Regions from separate parts of the Comamonas sp. HJ-2 genome, predicted to be linked through region 2. Evidence: predicted binding sites of a transcription regulator. Region 2 holds the regulator's gene; each other region holds the start of a gene.
The links. Region 2 encodes sigma-54, which starts transcription at its own class of promoters, with help from an activator protein. Its sites were predicted from a motif close to TGGCANGNAANCTGCTTT; they were not measured.
Positions count from the first base shown of each region.

Region 1: ACWGXF_RS05280 (ammonium transporter) is a predicted target of sigma-54. The motif match lies at 2,894-2,911, and genes of this name have one in related genera.
Region 3: ACWGXF_RS11580 (isopenicillin N synthase family dioxygenase) is a predicted target of sigma-54. The motif match lies at 1,937-1,954, and genes of this name have one in related genera.

Region 1 covers NZ_JBSIFD010000004.1:131,038-135,039, forward strand. Annotated here, with positions in the region: gene ACWGXF_RS05270 (glycerophosphodiester phosphodiesterase family protein) at 1-1,211, shown strand, start outside; gene ACWGXF_RS05275 (hypothetical protein) at 1,278-1,598, opposite strand; gene ACWGXF_RS05280 (ammonium transporter) at 1,625-2,857, opposite strand; gene cls (cardiolipin synthase) at 3,067-4,002, shown strand, end outside.
Region 2 covers NZ_JBSIFD010000022.1:13,735-17,736, reverse strand. Annotated here, with positions in the region: gene ACWGXF_RS17795 (DUF711 family protein) at 1-506, shown strand, start outside; gene ACWGXF_RS17790 (aspartyl/asparaginyl beta-hydroxylase domain-containing protein) at 642-1,562, shown strand; gene ACWGXF_RS17785 (RNA polymerase factor sigma-54) at 1,752-3,353, opposite strand; gene lptB (LPS export ABC transporter ATP-binding protein) at 3,499-4,002, opposite strand, start outside.
Region 3 covers NZ_JBSIFD010000012.1:94,523-98,524, reverse strand. Annotated here, with positions in the region: gene ACWGXF_RS11590 (porin) at 1-132, shown strand, start outside; gene ACWGXF_RS11585 (acyl-CoA-binding protein) at 312-566, shown strand; gene ACWGXF_RS11580 (isopenicillin N synthase family dioxygenase) at 755-1,753, opposite strand; gene ACWGXF_RS11575 (ABC transporter substrate-binding protein) at 2,225-3,241, shown strand; gene ACWGXF_RS11570 (nucleoside deaminase) at 3,255-3,755, shown strand; gene ACWGXF_RS11565 (ABC transporter substrate-binding protein) at 3,809-4,002, shown strand, end outside.

The DNA.
Region 1 (4,002 bases), on a different contig from region 2:
ACTCGGGTCTGTACCCCGAGCAGACCCAGATGGCCTATGAAAAAGCCATTGATGCGGGCGCCGACATGATCGAGCTCGACATGCACATGACGCGCGACTGCCAGCTGGTGGCACGCCACAACGCCTGGCTGAGCGACAGCACCAACATCGCCGACGTTGCCAAGAGCAATTCCTATGTGGCCGCGCGCAAGCGCACCACGCCCGGGGTATGGGTCGATGTGAAATACCCCGCGACACCCGACAACGGGCCGGCCCGCTATCTGAGCGACCGTATCGATCCCAACAACCAGAAATCCGTGCTTCAGGCCCTGGTCGTCGATGGCGAGGACCACACCGGCGACTGGTCCATCTCGGACTTCACCCTGCATGAGCTGCGCACGCTGCTGGGCGGCACCATACTGGACAACCGTGCCGACCGCCCCACGGAATGGAATGGCAAGTTGCCGCTGATCAGCGCACAGGATGTGATCGATATCGCGCTCGCCAAGGGCAAGGCGGCAGGCCGCACGATTGCCGTCTACGCCGAGACCAAGAACCCTTACTGGAACAACCAGCAGGCCATCGCCAACAGCTGCGGCACGGGCGAGCATCCGTTCGAGGATGCCGTGATGGCGCTGCTCGAGAAGAACCAGCTCAACCGCAAGGACGCGCCCATCTACATCCAGAGCTTCGACCCCGACAGCCTGAAGTATCTGCGCAAGGCGGGCATGAAGGCCAAGGGCGTGCAGCTGATCGATGGCAATGACTACAACTTCAGGGATGGCTCGGTCGGCTACATCACCAGCGACGAATGGACCTTCATCAGCGGCCGCCCCTATAGCTGGACGCTGGCAGGCGATGCGCGCACCTTCGCGGTCATGCAGACACCGGCAGGCCTGGCCGAGATCAAGACCTATGCCGACGGCATCGGCCCCTGGAAACCCCAGGTGCTGGCCCATTCCGTCGTTCCCTACAAGGACGGAGCAGGCCTCAAGGATGTGAACACCTTGAAGGACACGGGCCTGATCGCCAATGCGCACAAGGCAGGACTGGTGGTGCACAGCTTTACCTTCCGCAGCGAGGCCAGCCGCCTGGCTGGCATCTTCAAGGGTGACCCTGCACAGGAATACCTCGCTTACTACCGCCTGGGCATTGACGGCGTGTTCACCGATTTCACTGCTGCTGGCATCAAGGCTCGCGAAGCCTATATCGCCGAGCTGAAAAAGCCATAGACCGGGCTCGTTGCCGGCATCGGCCTGAGCGCCGGTGCCGTCCCGGCCTCAGGTCCTGCTTGTGCCTCAGCGCAGCCCGCCGATATAGCGTGCCGAGGTGCGCAGTATCTCGGCGGCCTTGGTGGTGACCGAGCTGTCGCTCTGCGCAGTCTCGGCAGGCACTGCATGCCGGGGCTTGTCGCCGCTCCAGCTGTCCTGCAGACGCCGGGCCAGGCGCGCCAGCTCCTCGTCCTGTTGCTCTCGCGCATGCTCCAGCGCAAAAGCCACCATGGCCTGTGCATAGGCCTGGTTGCAGGCCATCCATTCGGTATCGGTCACCCGGCCCGTCCTGCGCCGCAGCACCACATGCAGATGTGCGGCCACCGCCACTCGATCGCTGTCCTCCATACACCGCTCCTGTCTTTGATGGATCACTAGTGCTGACGCTCCAGATGCAGACTGATATCCAGGCCCTCCATTTCCTGCACGGCATCCACACGCAAAGGCATCAGCAGACGGATCAGCACCAGTACCCCGGCCGTGGCTGCGCCGCTGTAGGCAGCCACGGCTGCCACGGCAATCAACTGGTTCATCACCGTCGCGCCTGTGCCCGCAATCAGGGGGTCGGCAAACACCGCCGTGAGAATGGAGCCCGCAATGCCGCCCACGCCATGCACGCCGAACACATCGAGCGAGTCGTCGGCCCCGAGACGGCGCTTGAGCCAGGTTGCGCCCCAGAAGCAGACTGCGCCCGCAATCAAGCCTATCCACACCGCACTGCCCACCTGCACAAAGCCGGCAGCCGGTGTGATGGCCACCAGTCCGCCCACCATGCCCGAGAGCAGGCCCAGCAAGGTCGGAGCGCCGCGAACCAGCCATTCCACCACCATCCATGCCAGACCGGCAGCCGCTGCCGCCACGAGAGTGACCACAAAGGCCAGCGCTGCACGCCCGTCGGCAGACAGGGCCGATCCCGCGTTGAAGCCGAACCAGCCGAACAGCAGCAGCGCCGTGCCCATGGCCGTCCAGCCCAGGCTGTGCGGCTCGAATGGCTCGGTTCCGTAGCCGCGCCTGCGCCCCATCATGAAGGCACAGACCAGTGCCGCCACGCCCGCATTCACATGCACCACGGCGCCGCCGGCAAAGTCCAGTGCACCGAGCTGGTTCAGCCAGCCCCCGCTCTCCCACACCCAGTGGGCCACCGGCGCATAGACCACCACGCTCCACAGCGCGGCAAACACCAGCAGGGCCGCAAAGCGCATGCGCTCTACCACGGCCCCCACGATCAGCGAGGTGGTGATGATGGCGAATGCGGCCTGGAACAGGGCATAGGCCGCCTCGGGCAGATGCGGTGCCAGATGGCTGACCGAGATCACGCTGCGCCGGCCATCGAAGTGCAGCGAGGCAAACCAGGCTCGTCCCAGATTGCCAAGCCAGGCAGACTCGGCGGTGAACGCAAGCGAGTAGCCCAGGCCGAACCAGGTCAGGGTGACCACGCAGGCCACCGCAAACACGGCCACCATGGTGTTGACCACATTCTTGCGCCGCACCAGCCCCGCATAGAACAGGGCAATGCCCGGCAAGGTCATCAGCAAGACCAGCGCCGACGCGACCATGACCCAACCGGTATCTGCCTTGTCGATGGCAGTCAATGGCACCATTTCCATGCACTCCCCCCTGCTTGTTTGCTTTGACAAAAAAAGGAAGCAGGTTCCATGCCAGTGCCATGCCGATCTGTCGATGCTTCATGATGGATAGCAGCATGCGTTGATCCATCAAGGTCTTTGCGCCTGTTTCATGAGAACCACGACGGGCAGCTTGTGCTCAGGCCTGAGCCCGTTATGCTCGACAAGGTCCATCGTTGCTGCACTGATTCATGACCTGGCTGCTGCTGACTCTTCATGTATTGCTGATTGCCGGCTTCGGCCTGCGCATTCTGCTGCGCAGAGACATGCGGCCCGATGTGCGGCTGGCCTGGCTCATGGTCATCGTGCTGCTGCCCTATGTGAGTTGCCTGCTGTACTACCTGTTTGGGGAAGTGGCCCTGGGCCGTGTACCAGGCCGCAGAAGGCTCAATGTGCGCGAGTTCTGTCAGACCCGGGGCAGCGCCCTTGCGTCCGCACCCGGCCCCATGTCGCAGGCACGACCCGCCATTCCCGATCAATGGCTGCCGGCCTTCCGCTATGCCTCGTCCATCAACGGCTTTGTACCGCTGCCCGGCCACAGGGCCGAGCTCATGCGCGATGGCGCGCATGCCCGTGCGCAGATGCTGGCCGACATGGATGCCGCGCGCCACGAGATCAATGTGCTGCACTACATCTGGCTGGACGACAGCACCGGCACCGATGTGGCCCATGCCCTGATGCGTGCCGCGCAGCGCGGCGTGACCTGCCGGGCCATGGTCGACGGTCTGGGCTCGCGCGCACTGACGCGCTCGCCACTGTGGCAGCAGATGCGGCAGGCCGGCGTGCACCTGGCGATTGCCCTGCCCATCAGCAATCTGCTCAAAGTCATGCTGACCAGCCGCATCGACCTGCGCAACCACCGCAAGATCACGCTCATAGACGGCAGGATCAACTATTGCGGTAGCCAGAACTGCGCCGACGAAGGCTTTCGCATCAAGGCTCGCTATGCCCCCTGGGTGGACATCATGCTGCGCCTGCAGGGTCCGGTGGTCATGCAGATGCAGCAGGCTTTTGCCAGCGACTGGGCGCAGTCCGATGCGTGCCTTGCACCACCGACAACCGAGGCCGAGACCGAGGCCGGCGCTACCGCTGACGACGGCTTCCATGCCGTTGCGATTGCCGAAGGG
Region 2 (4,002 bases):
ACGGCGTGAAACTGGCCGAGGGCTGGCATATCGCGGGCATGGACACCTCGGCCGCGCCGTCCAAATCCTGCGCCTCCATGGTCGATGTCTACCAACTGCTGGGCGTGCCCTGTTTCGGCGCCAGCGGCACGGTGGAAGCCTCGGCCCTGCTGACCCGCGTCTTCAAATCGGTCAACGGCGTGACACAGATCGGTTTCAGCGGCCTGATGCTGGCCGTGACCGAGGACCAAGGCCTGGCCCAGGCCAGTCTGAATGACGAGTTCGATATCCGCGCCCTGCTGACCTACAGCAGCGTCTGCGGCATCGGCCTCGATACCGTGCCGGTGCCGGGCGACAGCAGCGCCGAGCAGATCGCCGCCGTCATGCGCGATACAGGCACCATGGCGTTTCGCCTCAACAAGCCGCTGACGGTGCGCCTGTTCCCCGTACCGGGCCTCAAAGCCGGCGACAGAACAGCCTTCGAGAGCGCCGACCTTTGCAACTGCGCCGTGCTGGCCCTGCCTTGAGTATCTGATCCCGACCGGCTGCTGCGCTTGGCCGTCAAGCGCCGGCAGCTATTGCTTTTGATATTCCCCTACCCCGGTTCTGTTTGACCTGCCCCCATGGTGGCCGCCGGGGTGCCCCCGGTAAAATTGGTCCTTATGGCAAAAATTATCGTTCTGGCACTGGTGCTGCTCTTCTTTGGCTGCGGGCTGTACATGCATCTGCGCGGCAAGGTGCGCCACAAGGTGGTCAAGCAATTGTTTGACCACTCCACGTTCACAGCGCCGTTCAACGTCTTCATGCTGATGTTCAGCAAGGTGCCGCGCACGCCCTATCTGCCCACCAGCACCTTCCCCGAGCTGGCGCCGCTGCAGGCCAACTGGCGCGAGATCCGCGAGGAAGCCGTCAATCTGCAAAAGAACATGCAGATCAAGGCCGCAGCCAACAACGACGACGCAGGCTTCAACTCCTTCTTCAAGACCGGCTGGAAGCGCTTCTACCTCAAGTGGTACGGCGACGCCCACCCTTCGGCCATGGAGTTGTGCCCCAAGACCACGGCCCTGGTGAAATCGATTCCCAGCGTCAAGGCCGCCATGTTTGCCGAGCTGCCGCCCGGCGCCAAGCTCAATCTGCACCGCGACCCCTATGCGGGCTCGCTGCGCTATCACCTGGCCGTGCTGGCGCCCAACGACGACCGCTGCATGATCGAGGTCGACGGCCAGCCCTATAGCTGGCGCGAAGGCGAAGGCGTGATCTTCGACGAGACCTTTATGCACTGGGCCGAGAACCGCTCGGAAGGCAATCGCATCGTGCTGTTCTGCGATGTGGAGCGCCCCATGACCAATGGCTTTGCCCAGTGGCTCAATCACTGGCTGGGCAAGAACGTGGTGGCCGCCGCCAGCTCGCCCAACAACGAGGGCGATCCGCGCGGCATGATCAGCAAGCTGTTCAAGATCTCGTTCTATGCGGGCAAGTACCGCCGTGCCTTCCGCGACTGGAATCCGACCTTCTACAAGATCCTCAAGTTCGGCCTGATGATCGGCGTGCTGGTCTGGTTTATCTGGTGGTTGGTTTCTTGATAACCCCCTGAGGCGCTACGCGCCTTCCCCTGGCCGGGCGCCCCCAAGGGGGACGGCAGCATCGCCGCAAGGGCGGCTCTTGCTCGCTGCCCCTTGCTTGAGGAATGCCTTATCAAGGCTCCCGCCCTAAATACAGAACAAGAAAGCCGCTGTGCGATGCATCAGCGGCTTTCTTGTTTCTGCGGTGCCCTACAGCGCCTTGCGCAGCGTGGTCGTCGGTATCTTGAGCTGCTCGCGGTATTTGGCGACGGTGCGGCGCGCGCACTCGATGCCCTGCTCCTTGAGCATATCGGCCAGCTTGGCGTCCGACAGCGGCTTTCTGGCATCTTCGGCATCGACAAACTGCTTGATCAGCGCACGCACGGCCGTGCTGGAAGCACTGCCGCCGGTTTCCGTGCCCAGGCCCGAACCGAAGAAATACTTGAGCTCGAAGGTACCCTGGGGCGTGGCCATGTACTTGGCCGTGGTCACGCGGCTGATGGTGGACTCGTGCAGGCCCAGGGTGTCGGCGATATCGCGCAGCACCAGCGGGCGCATGGCCAGCTCGCCATGCACAAAGAAGTTCTTCTGCCGCTCCACGATGGCTTCGGAAACACGCAAGATGGTGTCGAAGCGCTGCTGGATGTTCTTGATGAACCAGCGCGCCTCCTGCAGTTGCTGCTGCAGCGCCGCATGGCCGTCGCTGTTCTTGTGGCGGCGCAGCACGCTGGCATAGATGTCGTGCACGCGCAGACGCGGCATGACCTCGGGGTTGAGCTGCACGGAGAAGTCCACCCGGCCCGAGCCGGACCGCACCGGGCGCACGATGACATCGGGCACCACGATATGGCGTTCCACGTCGACAAAGCGGCGCCCCGGACGCGGCTCCAGCCTGGCGATCAGGGCCATGGCTTCGCGCAGTTGCTCCTCTCGCGCACCGCACAGGCTGGTGAGCTTGCGCAGATCGCGCCGCGCCAGCAGGTCCATGGGCTGGGCACAGATGGCCTGCGCCAGCAGCAGCCGGCTCATATGCGCCTCGGTCGTGCCCTCGTCCTCGGCCGTGCGGATCAGATCGCGCAGCTGCAGCTGCAGGCACTCGGCCAGATCGCGCGCGCCCACACCCACGGGCTCCAGGCTTTGCAGCAGCTTCAGCGCAATGGCAAAGTGCTGCTCCAGCTCCTCGCGCTCCTCCAAGTCGTCGCCAGCCAGGCTCTGCGCCAACTCCTGCAGGGAATCCTCGAGATAGCCGTCGTCGCTGAGCGACTCGATGAGAAAGCGCAGTGCAGCCATGTCCGCCGCACCAAGATGCAGGCTCAGCGCCTGACGGTGCAGAAAGTCGGTCAGGCTCTGGTGCTCGCGCGCCAGATCGATGGCATCGGTTTCGTCATCGCCGTCGCGGTTGCGCGTGGAGCTGCTGGCCGAGGGCGTATCCCACTCGCTGCTGGATTCGCCGCCCCATTCCCCGTCCTGGCCGTCCATGCCGTCGGCCTCCCAGTTCAGCGTTTCCGGGGTTTCGGGGTTTGATGTCTCCGCTACCGTTTCAGTAGCTTGTTGCGCTTGCGATGCATCTCTTTCAGCATGAATACCATCTGAAGTGCTGTATTCACTGGCGCTAGCAGCTACATCTACAGGAGCATCCCCCGCAGTTTCTGCCTCATCGCCCGCACGTTCCAGAAAAGGGTTGTCGACCAGCATCTGCTCGACTTCCTGCGCCAGCTCCAGGGTGGAGAGCTGCAGCAGCTGAATGGATTGCTGCAGCTGCGGCGTAAGCGATAAATGCTGCGAAACGCGTAGCGAGAGACCTGGCTTCATCGAGGCGCGGCTCCCAGACAATCATCGCAAACGCGCGCAGTGCTATGGACTTGCCGCCGGGCCGCCCCAGGGCAAACCCCGGCGCAGCCGGTCAGGGCCCCTTCCGGGGACAGCGACCACACAAAGTGAGGGAGCGTGGGGGTCATCACATTCTGAAATGTTCGCCCAGATAGACGCGGCGCACATCGGCGTTCTCCACGATCTCCTCGGGCGTGCCTTCGGCCAGCACATGGCCGTCGCTGATGATGAAGGCGTGGTCGCAGATGCCGAGCGTCTCGCGCACATTGTGGTCGGTGATCAGCACGCCGATGCCGCGCTCCTTGAGGAAGCCGATGATGCGCTGGATCTCGATCACCGCGATCGGGTCGATGCCGGCAAACGGCTCGTCAAGCAGAATGAAGCGCGGTTGCGTGGCCAGGGCGCGGGCAATTTCCACGCGACGGCGCTCACCGCCGGACAGCGCCAGCGCCGGCGACTGGCGCAGATGCTCCACGCGCAGCTCCTGCAGCAGGCCCGTGAGGCGCTTTTCGATCTCGTCGCGCGTCAGCGTCTTGCCCTGCTCGTCCTTTTGCAGCTCCAGCACGGCGCGCACATTGTCTTCCACGCTGAGCTTGCGAAAGATGGAGGCTTCCTGAGGCAGATAGGACAG
Region 3 (4,002 bases), on a different contig from region 2:
GCGGTGATGGGTGTGACGCCGCTGGCCGTCAGCAGCCCGGTCATCATGCCGCAACCGGCCTACAGCAACAGCCCCGGAATGCAGCCACGCAGCGCATTGGGCTTTGATGCGGGTCTGCGCATGATGTTCTGAAGGCAGTCCGTTGCTGCTGCCGCGAGGCGAATCACGAAGAGGCGGATTTGAGGGAGTGCGTTCCGCAAAGGGCTGCTTGTCGGCGTTGCAGTACTTTGTGAAATAAAAAGAACGGTCGTTCTAATTTCCCGGATTTTTGGCTACACTGGCCTCGACTATTAAAGCCCAGGAGACCTTTCATGTCCGATCTGAACGCCCGGTTTGAAGAGACCGTCAAGAATTCCACCTCGCTTGGCGAGCGTCCCGACAACGCCACCTTGCTCAAGATTTATGCCTTGTACAAGCAGGCAACCGAGGGTGACAACGAAGCCAAGAAGCCCAGCTTCACCGACATGGTGGCCCGCGCCAAGTGGGATGCCTGGGCCAAGCTGGAAGGCACAACGCCGGATGAGGCCAAGCAGCAGTACATCGATCTCATCGAGTCGCTGCGCTGATTCGCGCCACCCCTGATCGCCGACAAGGCCCCGGGCTCCGGGGCTTTGTCGTTTCAATTCGGACCACATCACACTGCACCAGAGACGGGGGGGCTGGAAACTGGCGCCCCCCAGCCAGGGACACCGAGGAAGGGCCGCCCCGAAGGTGTCGTCCCCTTGGAGGAAGCGGCAGGGCTGCTCAGGAGGGGTCAGTACCTGTTCGAGAAATTGGCGCTGATGCGCTGACGCAAATATTCCGCCCCTGTGATGGGCGGATATTTTTTGGCCGGCCCTTCTATCACCGCATCCTCATTGGCCTGGCAGAAGAAGGCCAGGCTATAGCGGGCCCCCTGGTACTCATGGGGCTGAGGGTTGCGCACGCGGTGGAAGTTGCTGGGCAGTTGGTCGTCGCTCCAGCGCATCAGCATGTCGCCGATATTGCAGGTGATGACGCCATCCACGGGCTTCACGGGCGTCCATTGCTGGGTCTCGGCCTCCTTGCCGGGCAGCACCTGTAGCCCACCCAGGCCGGCGCGCTGGAACAACAGCGTCAGGCAGTCGAAGTCCGTATGTGCGCCTGCACGCCACAGGCCGATTTCGTCCTTGAGCGCCGGGTCCACTGCAAAGTAATGCAGCATGCGCAGCGTGCTCTGGTAGCTGGGCACGGCGGGGTCATGTGCGCGGGTGAAGAATTCATCGTCAAAGCCCAGCTTGTAGGCAAAGCAGGACAGCAGCTGCATGCCAACCTGCCAGCATTGATGCTCAAAAGCCAGCGTGGCCTGCTTGAAGCCGGGCAACTCCTGCTCGCTGGGCCACAAGCCTTGCATGCGCGGGCGTGTGACCTGATAGGACTCTTTCTGGTCGGGAGTGCGCGTGGAAGGGCGAATCTGCGCCTTGTGCTCCCAGCCTGCATTGCGCGATAGCGGCCATTGCGACTTGGTTTCGGGCGGCAAGGCGAATAGCTGCTCGGCTCTACCGAACGCGGCGTCGATATCGGCCTGGGCAATGTCGTGGCCGGAAACCTGGAAGAAGCCGATTTCTATCGAAGCGCTCCAGATCTGCTCGGCAATCTCCTGCTTGCGCTGCTCGAAGTCGCTGATGTCTATGACGCGAACTTCGCGCGCCGAGGTTTCTGCGCCTTGCCCGCCCATGCGGGCTTCCTTGTCCAGTTCGCCAAGGCTGTAAGAGTGGCTGGTCATGGTCTGCATAAGAATTTCTCTTGCGATGACTTCAGACACCGGTGTTGCCAGTGAGGCTTGGTGCGGGCATCTGAAGTGTGGATACCAGGCGCGGCTGTGTGCCGCACCCACTTCAAGAGCAATGACCCGCGAAGCTGCTGACCGGAGGAAGGTCAGAGCACCGTGCTGAACGCTTCTACTCTTGATTTGAGTGCAGCAAACAGCGTGCCAGCCATTTACCAGGGCGCTGACACTCTTGGTTTTGGTGCATGGCTTCAATCTGGTGCATTGCCGTGCATGAATCCATGCATCCATCTCTTTTGCATGCACTTTGTTGATACCTGGCGAGGCGCAACCCAAAGCAGGCACGCCAATTGCTAGAAGGTTGAACGAGTAGAAGCGTTCAGCCTGCATCCGCGTGCAGTGCCCGGAAATTGCTCAAGTCCTGTCAGCAGCGGCAGCTGCTGGCGTTCCTGTCGCCAGAGACCTGAGAGTTCCACCATGCTACGTCGCCAATTTCTTGCCGCCCTGCCTCTTTGCGGCGCACCCTGGGTTCATGCCCAGGGCAAGTCGCTGACTCCGCTGAAGTTCACGCTGGATTTCCGCGTCAACGGCCAGACGGCGCCGTTCTTTCTGGCCCAGCAAAACGGCTACTACCGCGATGAGGGGCTGGATGTGAGTCTGGACGTAGGGTCGGGCTCGGTGGCTTCGATTACACGTATCGCCAGTGGTGCCTACCAGCTCGGACTGGGCGATATCAGTTCGCTGATCGAGTTCAATGCACAGAACGCCGGCACACCTCGCGTGCAAGCCGTCTACCAGTACTACAACCGCGCGCCCTTTGTGATCATCGGGCGCAAGGACAGAGGCATCACTTCGGACTTCGCAAGTCTCAAGGGCAAGAAGGTGGCTGCAGCGGCAGTGGAGTCCACGCGCCGTGCCTGGCCCATGGTGGCGCGGCGCAAGAATCTGCCCGCCGATCTGTTTGCCTGGTCGACGACGGAGTTCTCGGCACGCGACAACGTCATGGTGCGTGGCGATGTGGATGCCGCCACCTATTTCCATGACTCGGCGGTGTCGCTCTTTGCGCGCCTCAAGCCCGAGGAGCTTTCCATACTGCGCTACAGCGATGCCGGCGTTCATCTGTATGGCAATGCGATTCTCGCGTCCAGCCAGTTGATCGCCGAGAAGCCGCAGGTCGTGGCCGCCTTCCTGCGCGCCACCAACCGGGCGATTGTGGAGTGCCTTGCCAACCCCGCAGCAGGCATTACCGCCGTGCGCCAGCGCGAGCCGATGCTCGATGAGAAGCTGGAGCTGGAGCGCTGGTCCATCACCGCACAGTATGTGGCCGCGGCAGATACGAAAAGCCATGGACTGGGCGATTTCAGCAAGCGTTTGATGGAGCAGCAGTTGGACGGCGTGGTGCAGACCTTTGCGCTCAAGACCACGCCATCTGCCGATGCACTGTTCAACAGCAGCATGCTGCCAGCCAGGTCGGCGCGCATGCTCAAGGCCTGAGGAGGAAGCCTCCATGTCCCTGCCTCAAGCCCAGACCTTGAATGACAGCGATGGCCGCTATCTGCGTGAAGCCATTGCGCTTGCCGATACGGCGCGCGAGCGCGGCAACCGGCCGTTTGGCGCGCTGATCGTGGCGGCCGACGGACGCGTGCTGGCCCGGGCCAGCAATGCCAACGGCGAAAGCGGCGATTGCACGGCCCATGCCGAGCTGTCCGCCATCCGCCTGGCCAGCCCCCTGCATTCACGAGATGAACTGGCCGTCGCCACGCTGTACTCGTCTGCCGAGCCCTGCGTGATGTGTGCCGGCGCGATCTTCTGGTCCGCCATCGGCCGCGTGGTCTATGGCATCGATGCCGAGCGGCTGCGCGTGTTCCGTGGCGAGCGGATCGATCAGAAGGATGCCGAGCTGTCCTGCCGCGATGTGTTTCAGACCGCTTCGCACGCCATCGAATGTATCGGGCCGGCCTTGATCGAAGAGGCCAGCAGTTCACACCAGGGCGCCTGGAAAGTCTGAGCGCCGACACGAACTCAACCGCAATTCATTGACATAGAGAGAGGGAAGCCATCATGCAAACCAAGCGCCTGTTCCTGCAATCCGTTCTGGCCCTGGGCAGCTTTGCCAGCGCCACGGCAGCCTTTGCCGCAACGCCCATCAAATTCCAGCTCGACTGGCGTTTCGAAGGGCCTGCGGCGCTGTTTCTGCAGCCAGTCGCCAAGGGCTATTTCCAGGCCGCAGGGCTCAATGTGACGGTGGATGCCGG